2 regions of the Allobosea sp. 05T439 genome follow, and region 1 is predicted to be linked to the other one. Evidence: predicted binding sites of a transcription regulator. Region 1 holds the regulator's gene; the other holds the start of a gene.
What was found. Region 1 encodes LexA, which represses DNA repair genes until DNA is damaged. Its sites were predicted from a motif close to TGTTCNNNNTGTGTTCNG; they were not measured.

Region 1 (5,197 bases):
TGATGGGGCCGACGTTAAGCGCAAGATCGCATCTGGTTGGCTGACCGAGGGACGGCCTATGCGCGAGGCGCCGCCAGACCCGAGCCGGCTGCGCGGCGCGCGTGTTCGCGCCGTACCATTCCGCATTCCCGAGATATGGTTTCAGGACGCTGCCATTCGGTTGTTTCTCGCCGAATGGCGCGCGCGCTTCCTGGGCGCCATCGCGATCGAGGCCGGACGAAGAAGGCTGTTTCTCTGGCTGCCGGTGCTGATGGGAGCCGGCATTCTGCTCTATTTCGCGGCTGATCGCGAGCCATCCTTCTGGGTCCCGCTCTCCGGCTTTGGCGTCTCCGCTGCGATGGCAGCGCTGTCGCGCGCCCGACGCCCGGTCATGCTCGCTTGCGTCGGCCTTGCTGCCATCTTCGCCGGCTTTGGTGCCGCGGCCTGGCGCACGGCGACGATCGCAGCACCGATGCTCGATCGAATGCGCGTGGGACAACTCACCGGCTTTGTCGAATCGGTCGAGGCGCGCGACGCCGGCGCGCGCCTCGTGATCCTGGTGACCGGCATTGCCGGGGTGGAGCCTGAACGCCTGCCACGGCGGGTTCGGGTCAACGTCAAAGGTGGTTCGGTTTCGCCGGGCGATCACATCGCTGCCGTCGCGCGCCTCCTGCCGCCGCCCGGTCCAGTGCGACCAGGTGGCTACGACTTCGGGCGCGACGCCTTCTTCCGAGGGCTTGGTGCAGTCGGGACCATCCCCGGAAAGATCACGCTCGCCCCACCACCCTTGCAGCCACCGCTCGAGCTTCAGATACGCGCGACGGTCGACCGGGCGCGCAATGCCCTGACGGAGCGCATCGCCGGGATCGGGGGAGGGCAGGCTGGCGCGATGGCGGCGTCGTTGGTTACTGGCAAGCGCGGCCTCATCACGGAGGCGACCAATATCGACCTCCGCGCGGCCGGAATCTATCATATCATCTCGATCTCGGGCCTTCACATGGTGCTGGCCTCCGCCACGATCTTCGGCCTGGTCCGTGGCCTGCTGGCGCTATCGCAAACGCTGGCATTGCGCTGGCCCATAAAGAAACTCGCCGCCCTGGCCGCGATGCTCGGCGCCACGGCTTATTGCATCTTCTCGGGAGCCGAGGTCGCGACGGTGCGCTCGCTGATCATGACATTGGTCATGCTCGGTGCGATTCTCGTCGATCGCCCGGCGCTCAGCATGCGCAATCTGGCTCTCGCTGCGATGATCGTTCTGCTGCGCGAGCCTGACGCGCTGCTTGGTCCAAGCTTCCAGATGTCCTTTGGCGCTGTCGCGGCGCTGATCGCCTTTGCCGAGCGCTGGGAGGATCGCGGCCACTCCGAGGCGCCGGCGAACCTGCCTTGGCCGCTACGGCCGATCTGGATCGCGGTGGTCGGGCTCACGGTCACGACCGTGCTGGCGACGGTCGCAACCGCACCGTTCGGTGCCTATCACTTCCAGACCTTCAACCCCTTCGGTCTGCTCGGCAATGCGCTCGCCTTGCCCTTCGTTTCCCTGATCGTCATGCCTGCCGCTGTCTTCGGCGTGCTCGCCTATCCCTTCGGCCTGGATTGGCCGGCTTGGGCGCTCATGGGAGTCGCTTCGGACTATGTGCTGCAATCCGCGCGCTGGGTTGCGGGATTCGACCACTCCGCGGTGATCATTCCTGCATTCGGGGCCGCGGCGCTCGCATGCTTTGCCGCTGCGCTTCTCTGAATCACGCTCTGGACGACACCGCTGCGCTTCCTGGCCGTCGCCCCCCTGATCGCGGGACTGCTCGTGGCAGCGAAGCCCGACAGGCCCGACATCCTGATCGAACGCGATGGTTCCGGCATCCTGGTCCGCGGGGGCGATGGTCATCCTGGCGGGGCAACCGAGCCGCTTCGTGCTGCAGCAATGGCTGAACGCAGATGGCGATAATCGCCGGACTGACGACAACAGCCTGCGGGAAGGCGCGGCCTGCGACACGTTGGGTTGTGTCGTCCGCAGCAAGGATGGACGAAGCGTTGCCTTTGCACGTGATCGCCTGGCCATCGTCGAGGACTGTCGGCGCGCCGATCTCGTCATCACGCCGATTCCGTGGAACGCTCCGTGCGCAGCACGACTGATCGACCGCAGGGCATTGTCGCGCGATGGCGCGACCGCCCTTGTCGGCAACAAGGGCGGCTGGCGCGCCCATCTATCAGAGCAGGATGGTGTCGATCGTCCCTGGAGCCGCAAGCGGGAGCGGCCTGCAAGCACGCCGGCTTTGCCGCTGGCGGCTGTCGAAGAACACGAGCCGCTTCAGTAGCGCCGCATCAGGTTGACCAGGCGGCCCTGAATCTTGACGCGGTCCGGTCCCAGCACCCTTGTCTCATAGGCGGGATTGGCAGCCTCGAGCGCGATCGAGGAGCCGCGCTTGCGCAGTCGCTTCAGCGTTGCTTCCTCGTCATCGATCAGAGCCACGACGATATCCCCGGTATTGGCCGTGTCCTGACGCTTGATCACCACCGTATCGCCGTCGAGAATGCCGGCTTCCACCATCGAGTCGCCGCGAACCTCGAGGGCAAAATGTTCACCGGGGCCAAGCATGTCGGCAGGCAGTGCCACGGTATGGCTGCGGCTCTGGATGGCGGAAATCGGTGTACCGGCGGCAATCCGCCCCATGACCGGAATCGCAACCGTGGAGCGCACATCTTCGTCCGGGGGCGGTGCGATCGGCCGGACCTTGCCAAGCCCCCCTTGGACGACGGAGGGGCTGAACCGTCCGCGCGTCGCCTGAGGGCCGCCGGCCCCTTCGGGCAGCTTTATGATCTCCAGCGCTCGGGCTCGATTGGGAAGGCGGCGAATGAACCCGCGCTCCTCCAGCGCCATGATCAGGCGATGGATACCGGACTTGGAGCGCAGATCGAGCGCGTCCTTCATCTCGTCGAAGGAGGGGGGCACCCCTGTCTCGCGCAGGCGTTCCTGGATGAAACGAAGCAGTTCGAACTGTTTGCGTGTCAGCATGGTTCCCGCCGGCGCTCTTTGTATGGAATCGAAACAAAGCACGAACACCATACAGGTTCGCGTTGTGTTCCGCAAGCGCGCTCAGCGTAGGCGGATGATCCGGCAGTTGTCGCCTTTGTTTGCCGGCGCAGCAAACGATTCGCGAATGAGTAGCGCGTCGGCGCGGGCAAGAGTGGCCAGCATCGACGAATCCTGCTTGGCGAAGGGCGTTGCCAGCCATCCTTCCGGAGTGAGCGTCAGTTCCGACCTCATATAGTCTCGCCGCTCATCATTTGCCGGCAAATTTCTTCCGACGATTGCAGGCTCACTCAGATCGCGCTCCGGTTCCGGTACGCCCAGGAGGGTCCTGAGCAGGGGCACGACGAAGAGATGTCCGCAAACGATGGACGAGACGGGGTTTCCGGGCAGGCCGAGCGCGACCATGCGGCCGAGGCGGCCCATCATCATCGGCTTGCCCGGCCGCATGGCGATCTTCCAGAAGCCGAGCGCCATGCCTTGACCGATCAACGCTGCCTGGACGAGATCGTGCTCACCTACCGAGGCTCCTCCGAGGGTGATCAGCACATCGGCATCGGCCTTCCGTGCCTGGCCAATCTTGTCGGCGAGATCGGCATGATCATCGCGGGCAATCCCGAGATCGAGCGCCGTGCCGCCGGCCTGCTCGACCAGCGCGGCGAGCGCAAAACTGTTGGACGCGACGATCTGGTCGGGTCCAACCGGCTCGCCGGGCTGGACCAGTTCGTCGCCAGTCGCGAGGATCGCGACCAGTGGCTTCCGACGCACAGTGAGCATGGGGTGGCCCATGGCTGCCGCGAGGCCGAGGCTCGCACTGTCGAGCCGGCTGCCGGCGAGAAGCAACACCTCGCCCTCGGAGAAGTCCAATCCTGCCTGACGAACGAACTTGCCGCGCTCGGCGTCCTCGCGCACGCGGATCGTCGCAGTGCCGACGCCGTCCGCATTCTCCTGAATCAAGATCGTATCGGCGCCCTCCGGAATCGGAGCACCGGTGAAGATGCGAACAGCCTCATTGGAGCGGACCATCCCTGAGAAGGAACGACCGGCAGCCGATTCGCCGATGACACGCAATTCATTTGCCGGCGCAATATCGTCTGCGCGAACGGCGTATCCGTCCATTGCGGAGTTGGCAAAGGGGGGCTGGGTCCGAAGCGCCTGCAGGTCGGCGGCGAGCACGCGCCCTACGCATTGTGCGAGTGGCAGGGTTTCTGATGGTGTCGGTGCCGGAACGCTGTCGATTAGCGCCTTCAGGGCGACGGGGACGGGCGTGAGGCTCATCGCGCAGTTTCCGGGAGATCGAAGGTGCCGGATTTTCCACCTGACTTGTGGACGAGCCTGATGCCTTCGATCCGCATCGCCCGGTCGACCGCCTTGACCATGTCGTAAACTGTGAGGCAGGCGACGCCGACAGCGGTCAACGCCTCCATCTCGACGCCGGTCTGTCCCTTCATCTTGACCTCAGCGCTCACGCGCACCCCGGGCAATGTCTCGTCCAGGGTGAGGTCGACGCTGATCTTGCTGATCAGCAGCGGGTGACAGAGCGGGATCAGTTCATGCGTGCGCTTGGCGGCCATGATTCCAGCCAGGCGCGCCGTGCCAAGCACGTCGCCCTTCTTGGCGTCGCCATCGCGCACGATCGCCAGGGTCCCGGGCTGCATGACGACACAGCCCTCGGCGACAGCGATGCGCGAGGTCTCCTCCTTGTCGCCAACATCGACCATATGGGCCTGGCCGCTGGCGTCGAGATGGCTGAGCTTGCTCATGCTGCGCTGCGCGCAGAACCGGTCAGGAGATCACGGGTCGCAGCGGCGACATCGTCCTGCCGCATCAGGCTCTCGCCGACGAGGAAGGTGTTGACGCCGGCGCGCTGCAACCGTGCGATGTCGGCATGACTGAAGATGCCGCTCTCGCCAACGATGATGCGGTCCGCGGGGACGCGCGGTGCAAGTCTCTCGGTGACGGCGAGATCGACGGCAAAGCTGCGAAGGTCGCGATTGTTGATGCCGAGCAAGGGGCTGTCGAGCTCGAGGGCGCGATCGAGCTCAGCTTCGTTGTGAACCTCGACCAGCACGTCGATGCCGAGTGACTTTGCCGCCTCGTTCAGCGCGCGGGCTGTCCCGTCATCGACGCCGGCCATGATGATCAGGATACAGTCGGCGCCCCAGGCGCGAGCCTCGAAGACCTGATAGGGGT
Region 2 (5,109 bases), on a different contig from region 1:
GCTGTCCTGCGCCAGGAAACGCCGCACGCGATCCGGGCCGATCCGGGCCGCGATCGCATCGGCGACCTCCGTCAATGCCCGCTCGGCGGCGGCTTCGTCGGGCTCCTCCTTCCCCCCGGCGGCGAGCGTTCCCTGATCGACGGCGAAAGGCTCGGTCGCACCGGCCGAGAGCCGGATCAGGTCGAAGCCGAAGCCGGGATCGAGCGGGTCCGCCAAGGCATCCAGCTTCAGGGCGAAGAGCCGGTCGAGCGCAGCCGGATCGCGCAACGGCATCCCGGTCTCGATGCCGAGACGGCGCACGGCCCCGTCACTGCGGAAAAAGCTCGCCTCGAACAGTCTTGCGCCTTCGCCCCGCGCTTCCAGCATGCCGGCGAGACTTTCCTCCAGGCCGGCCAGGGCGGCCCGGATACCGGCCTCATGCGCCAGCGGCTCGGCAAAACGCCGCTCCGCCATACAGTCCGGCAGCGGTCGTCGCGGGGACAGCGCCTGCGGCAGGCGGCCAAGCGCCTGGTCGAGCCTGTCGAGCAGGTCGCGGCCGAAACGGGCGGCCAGCGGCGCGCGCGGCCGCGTCTCCAGATCGGCGATATGGGTGAGGCCCATGCGCGCGAGCCCGTGCTGCCGTGCCGCCTCCAGTCCAAGCGCCGCGGTCGGCAAGGGCCACAGGGCCTCGCTCTCCCCGTCCGGCGGCACGATGCCGCCGCGCCCATAGCGCGCGACACCCCAGGCGGCGCGCGCCGTCCCGGCAATGGCGGCGCGCAGCGTAAAGCCCTGTCGTTTCAGCCGAAGCAGGCAGTCGCGGCCAAGCGCGGCCTCGCCGCCAAAGAGATGGGTGCAGCCCGAGATATCGAGCAGCAATCCATCCTCGCCATCGAGCGCGACCAGCGGTGTATAGCGGTCGCACCAGTCGGCAACGGCGTAGAGCAGGGCCGCATCGGCCGCCCTGTCCTCCTCGACCACGACCAGCCGCGGGATCATCGCCCGCGCATCGGCCAGCGCCATGGTCGCATGAAGGCCGAGACGTTCGGCTTCGGCATCGAGGCTCGTCAGCCGGAAGGCGCCCTTCGCCTTGCCCACCACAACAAGAGGACCAGGATCATCCGCTGGCCCGCCGGGCTGCGGGCCAGGCCTCTGCGATATTGCCCGAACGGATGCGCCCTGGCTGCGTCTGATCCGGTCGATGGGCAGGCGCGGGAACCAGAGCGACAGGAAGCGGCTCGCGGAAGCTATACGCATGACTGTCCCACTCCATCACCCACTGCCCTGTCGCCCCATGCCGGTTGCGCAGCACCGTGACCGCAAAACTCGGCCGGCCCGGCCCATGCGCTCTCATCCGCCCCTCCGAAGGCGCCGCCGAAACCGACCAGCGGATCGTCGCCGCGCTTGGAGCAGGACTGCTTCCCAGCCGCAGGAGAAAAGCCGTCGCGCCGGCATCCCGCGCCGCCAGGACGAGACGCCGGCTGGCCGTGAGATCGAGGCAGGCCGGCGCACCTTCGAGCTCGATCACCACCGCGCCGATACCCGAGCGCGGGTCATTGCCGCGCGGAAAGGCGTCGCCCGCCGCCTTCAGCACGGCAAGCGGATCGCGCCCCCGCACCGCAAGCACCCGGTCGGGATCGAGCCCGAACGCTGCAAGCCCCGGCGCATAGAGTTCGCCCCCTTCCGCGCCGGCGGAATCCTGCCGCAGCCAGACGACCGGCCGCCGCTCCAGCCGCGCGATCAGCCCGGCGACGAAGCCCGTCGCCGCCGGAGCCTGATGCGCCGCAGCCACGATCTCGTGCAGGGCATGGCGGCGCAGCGGCCCCAGCGCCGCATCGGCCGCCGCGTGGCCAAGGCTGAAGCTCGCCTCCCCGCCCAGCGAGACGGAGACGCTTTCCAAACCGGCAATGCTTCGCCGCAGCGCGGCGACGGCATGATCGCTCACGTCTTGGCACTCCAAATGTTCCTATTTTGTTCTTTATGACTCCGCCGCCTCAGACGAGTCAACAGCCTCCGTGACGCCCCGCCCCATAGCCCCCGATCCTGCTGTCACGGCCCTGTCATCTGTCGCCGATACCGGTTTGCGCACTGCAAGAGAGCATGAGCTCCGGACTGCGCCTCGCCCATGTCCGGATGTCGCCATGCTCGCTCCTCGATGGGAAGACCGTTCATGCTGCGTATCGAAGGCCTGACCAAGCGCTTCAGCGGCAAAGCCGCCGTGGACAATGTCTCGCTGTCGATCCCGAAGGGCGAAATGGTCGGCGTCATCGGCCGCTCCGGCGCCGGCAAGTCGACCCTGCTGCGCATGATCAACCGCTTGGCGGAGCCGAGTTCCGGCCGCCTGATCAGCGACGAGCGCGATGTCACCGCATTGAAGGGCGCCGAACTGCGCGCCTGGCGTCGCGACACCGCGATGATCTTCCAGCAGTTCAATCTCGTCGGCCGCCTCGACGTGCTGACCAATGTCCTGCTTGGCCGGCTCAATCACCGCTCGGCCTTCCTGACGCTGGTGAAGAGCTTCTCGCCGGACGACAAGATCCGCGCCATCGCCGCACTCGAGCGTCTCGACATGGGCCATCTTCTGGCCCAGCGCGCCGAGACCCTCTCGGGCGGCCAGCAGCAGCGCGTCGCGATCGCCCGCGCCCTGGTCCAGGAGCCGAAGGTCATTCTCGCCGACGAGCCGATCGCTTCGCTCGATCCGCGCAACACCCAGGTCGTGATGGATGCGCTCTTCCGCATTAATCGCGAGGACGGCATCACCGTGATCTGCAATCTGCATGATCTCGATATCGCGGCGAAATATTGCGACCGACTGATCGGCATGGCCGCAGGCAAGGTCGTGTTCGACGACGTGCCGCAGGCGCTGACCCGCGAGATCGCGGCCGAACTTTACGGCATCGAGGCCAAGGATGCCGGCGCCGAGGCGCTCGACGCGCTCGATGCCATCGCCATCGCCGAAGCCAAGCGCGCCAAGCAGACCGCGGCCTGAGCCGGGTTCAAGCCCGGCCAGGACCGCTCACACCTGAAAAGACCGCCAACAGCCTTCAACAGGAGCAAACCATGCTAACCCGTCGTCATACCCTCACGCTCGCCGCCGCCGGCCTGGCCGCGACGCTCGCCGCTCCCGCCTTCGCGCAGGACTGGAAAGCCAAGTATCCGGAGCTGATCTTCGCCATCATCCCGTCCGAGAACGCGTCTGGCGTCGTCGAGCGCTACACCCCCTTCGTCAACTACCTCGCGAAGGAACTCGGCACCAAGGTGACGCTGCGCATCGCCAACGACTATGCCGCGATCATCGAAGGCCAGCGCGCCGGCAACATCCATATCGGCATGTACGGCCCCGCCTCCTTCGCCCGCGCCCGCATGACCGGCGCCAAGGTCGATGCCTTCGCGATCGAGACCAATCTCGACGGCACCAAGGGCTACCACTCCGTCTTCTACGTGAAGAAGGACTCGCCCTATCAGAAGGTCGAGGACCTGAAGGGCAAGAATCTCGGCCTCGTCGATCCCAATTCCACCTCTGGCAACAATGTGCCGCGCTTCGTGCTCGACGGCATGAAGATCGAGCCCGAGACCTTCTTCGGCAAGGTCGTCTATACCGGCAGCCACGAGAACGCGGTCATCGCGCTCGGCCAGGGCACCGTCGACATCGCCGCCAACTGGTGGAACGACGAGCAGGAATCCAACCTGCAGCGCATGGCCCGCAAGAACATGGTCAAGGCCGACGATTTCCGGATCATCTACAAGTCCGAGCAGATCGTGAACTCGCCGATGGCCTATCTTTCCGACCTGCCGGAGCCGCTCAAGGCCTCGATCCGCGACGCCGTCCTCAACCTCGCCACCAAGGACAAGGTCGCCTTCGACAAGATCTATGAAGGCAAGCAGGGCCCGCTCGTCGCGGTCGACAACAAGGCCTACGACCCGATCATCGAACTGAACAAGTTCGTCGACGCGCTCCGCAAGAAGAAGTCTTCGTAAGCGCTTACCCGCCGACCGTCATGGCCAGGTTTGTCCCGGCCATGACGGAGTGGCGTCCCGCCGCGACTGGCGAACCCCGCGACGGAACCAACATGCCCCTGACGATCGATCGCAACGACCCCACCATTCGCGGCCATGCCGATCTCTATCGGCGCGAGATGGGCGCAAAGCGCCGCCAGGCCCTGCTCGGCGCCGCCATCTTCATCGCCTGCGTCACCCTCTCCGCGATCGGCTCGGAGGTCGATCTCGCGAAATTCGCCGCAAACGCCTGGCGTTTCCCGAAATACATCCTCGAGACCCTGCCGACCCTGCACCTCGCCACGCTCGGTGCCGATCTCAAGGAATGGTACTGGGGCCTGAACGGCTGGCTGAAACTGCTCTGGCAAACCCTGTTGATTGCCTATGTCGGCACCGTGCTGGGCGCCGTCGGCGGCTTCCTGCTCTGCTTTTCCGCCGCCGCCAATCTCGGCCGTGCCGGCTGGCTGCGCTGGGCCACCCGCCGATTCCTCGAATTCTGCCGCACCGTGCCGGAGATCGTCTTCGCGCTGATCTTCGTCATCGCCTTCGGCCTCGGCCCGCTGCCGGGCGTGCTCGCCATCGCGATCCACACCATGGGCGCAATGGGCAAGCTCTTCTCCGAGGTGGTCGAGAACATCGACATGAAGCCGGTCGACGGCCTCACCGCGACGGGCGCGGGCTGGTGGCAGACGATCCGCTTCGCCGTCGTCCCGCAGGTGCTCTCCAATTTCGCCAGCTACGCGCTGCTGCGTTTCGAGATCAATGTCCGCGGCGCCTCGATCATGGGCTTCGTCGGGGCCGGTGGCATTGGCCAGGATCTGATCGAGGCCATCCGCAAATTCTACTTCACCGATGTCAGCGCCATCCTGCTGCTGATCATCGTCACCGTCATGCTGATCGACTACGGCACCGAGCGTCTGCGCCACGCCCTGCTCAGCCTGGAGCACCGCTCATGAGCCTCGCCCTCAACGCCACCGAGCGCGCCGATCTCGTCCGTCGCCATCAAGGCGCCATCGACGGCTCGCTGAAGACACGCCTGACCACCATCGCGGTCGTTGCCGCCCTGCTCGGCCTCTTCCTCTATGGCCTGACCACACTGGAAGTCTCGTTCTGGAAGATCATCACCGGCATCGGCAA

Region 2: AC1DIO_RS00440 (ImuA family protein) is a predicted target of LexA. The motif match lies at 1,938-1,955, and genes of this name have one in related genera.

What each region holds. Positions count from the first base shown of each region.
Region 1 is NZ_JBFTKP010000012.1:128,413-133,609, forward strand. It holds gene AC1DIO_RS16200 (ComEC/Rec2 family competence protein) at 59-1,717, shown strand; gene AC1DIO_RS16205 (hypothetical protein) at 1,824-2,291, shown strand; gene lexA (transcriptional repressor LexA) at 2,285-2,989, opposite strand; gene AC1DIO_RS16215 (molybdopterin molybdotransferase MoeA) at 3,071-4,282, opposite strand; gene moaC (cyclic pyranopterin monophosphate synthase MoaC) at 4,279-4,767, opposite strand; gene trpC (indole-3-glycerol phosphate synthase TrpC) at 4,764-5,197, opposite strand, start outside.
Region 2 is NZ_JBFTKP010000001.1:106,145-111,253, forward strand. It holds gene AC1DIO_RS00435 (Y-family DNA polymerase) at 1-1,074, opposite strand, end outside; gene AC1DIO_RS00440 (ImuA family protein) at 1,094-1,921, opposite strand; gene phnC (phosphonate ABC transporter ATP-binding protein) at 2,147-2,965, shown strand; gene phnD (phosphonate ABC transporter substrate-binding protein) at 3,037-3,954, shown strand; gene phnE (phosphonate ABC transporter, permease protein PhnE) at 4,047-4,928, shown strand; gene phnE (phosphonate ABC transporter, permease protein PhnE) at 4,925-5,109, shown strand, end outside.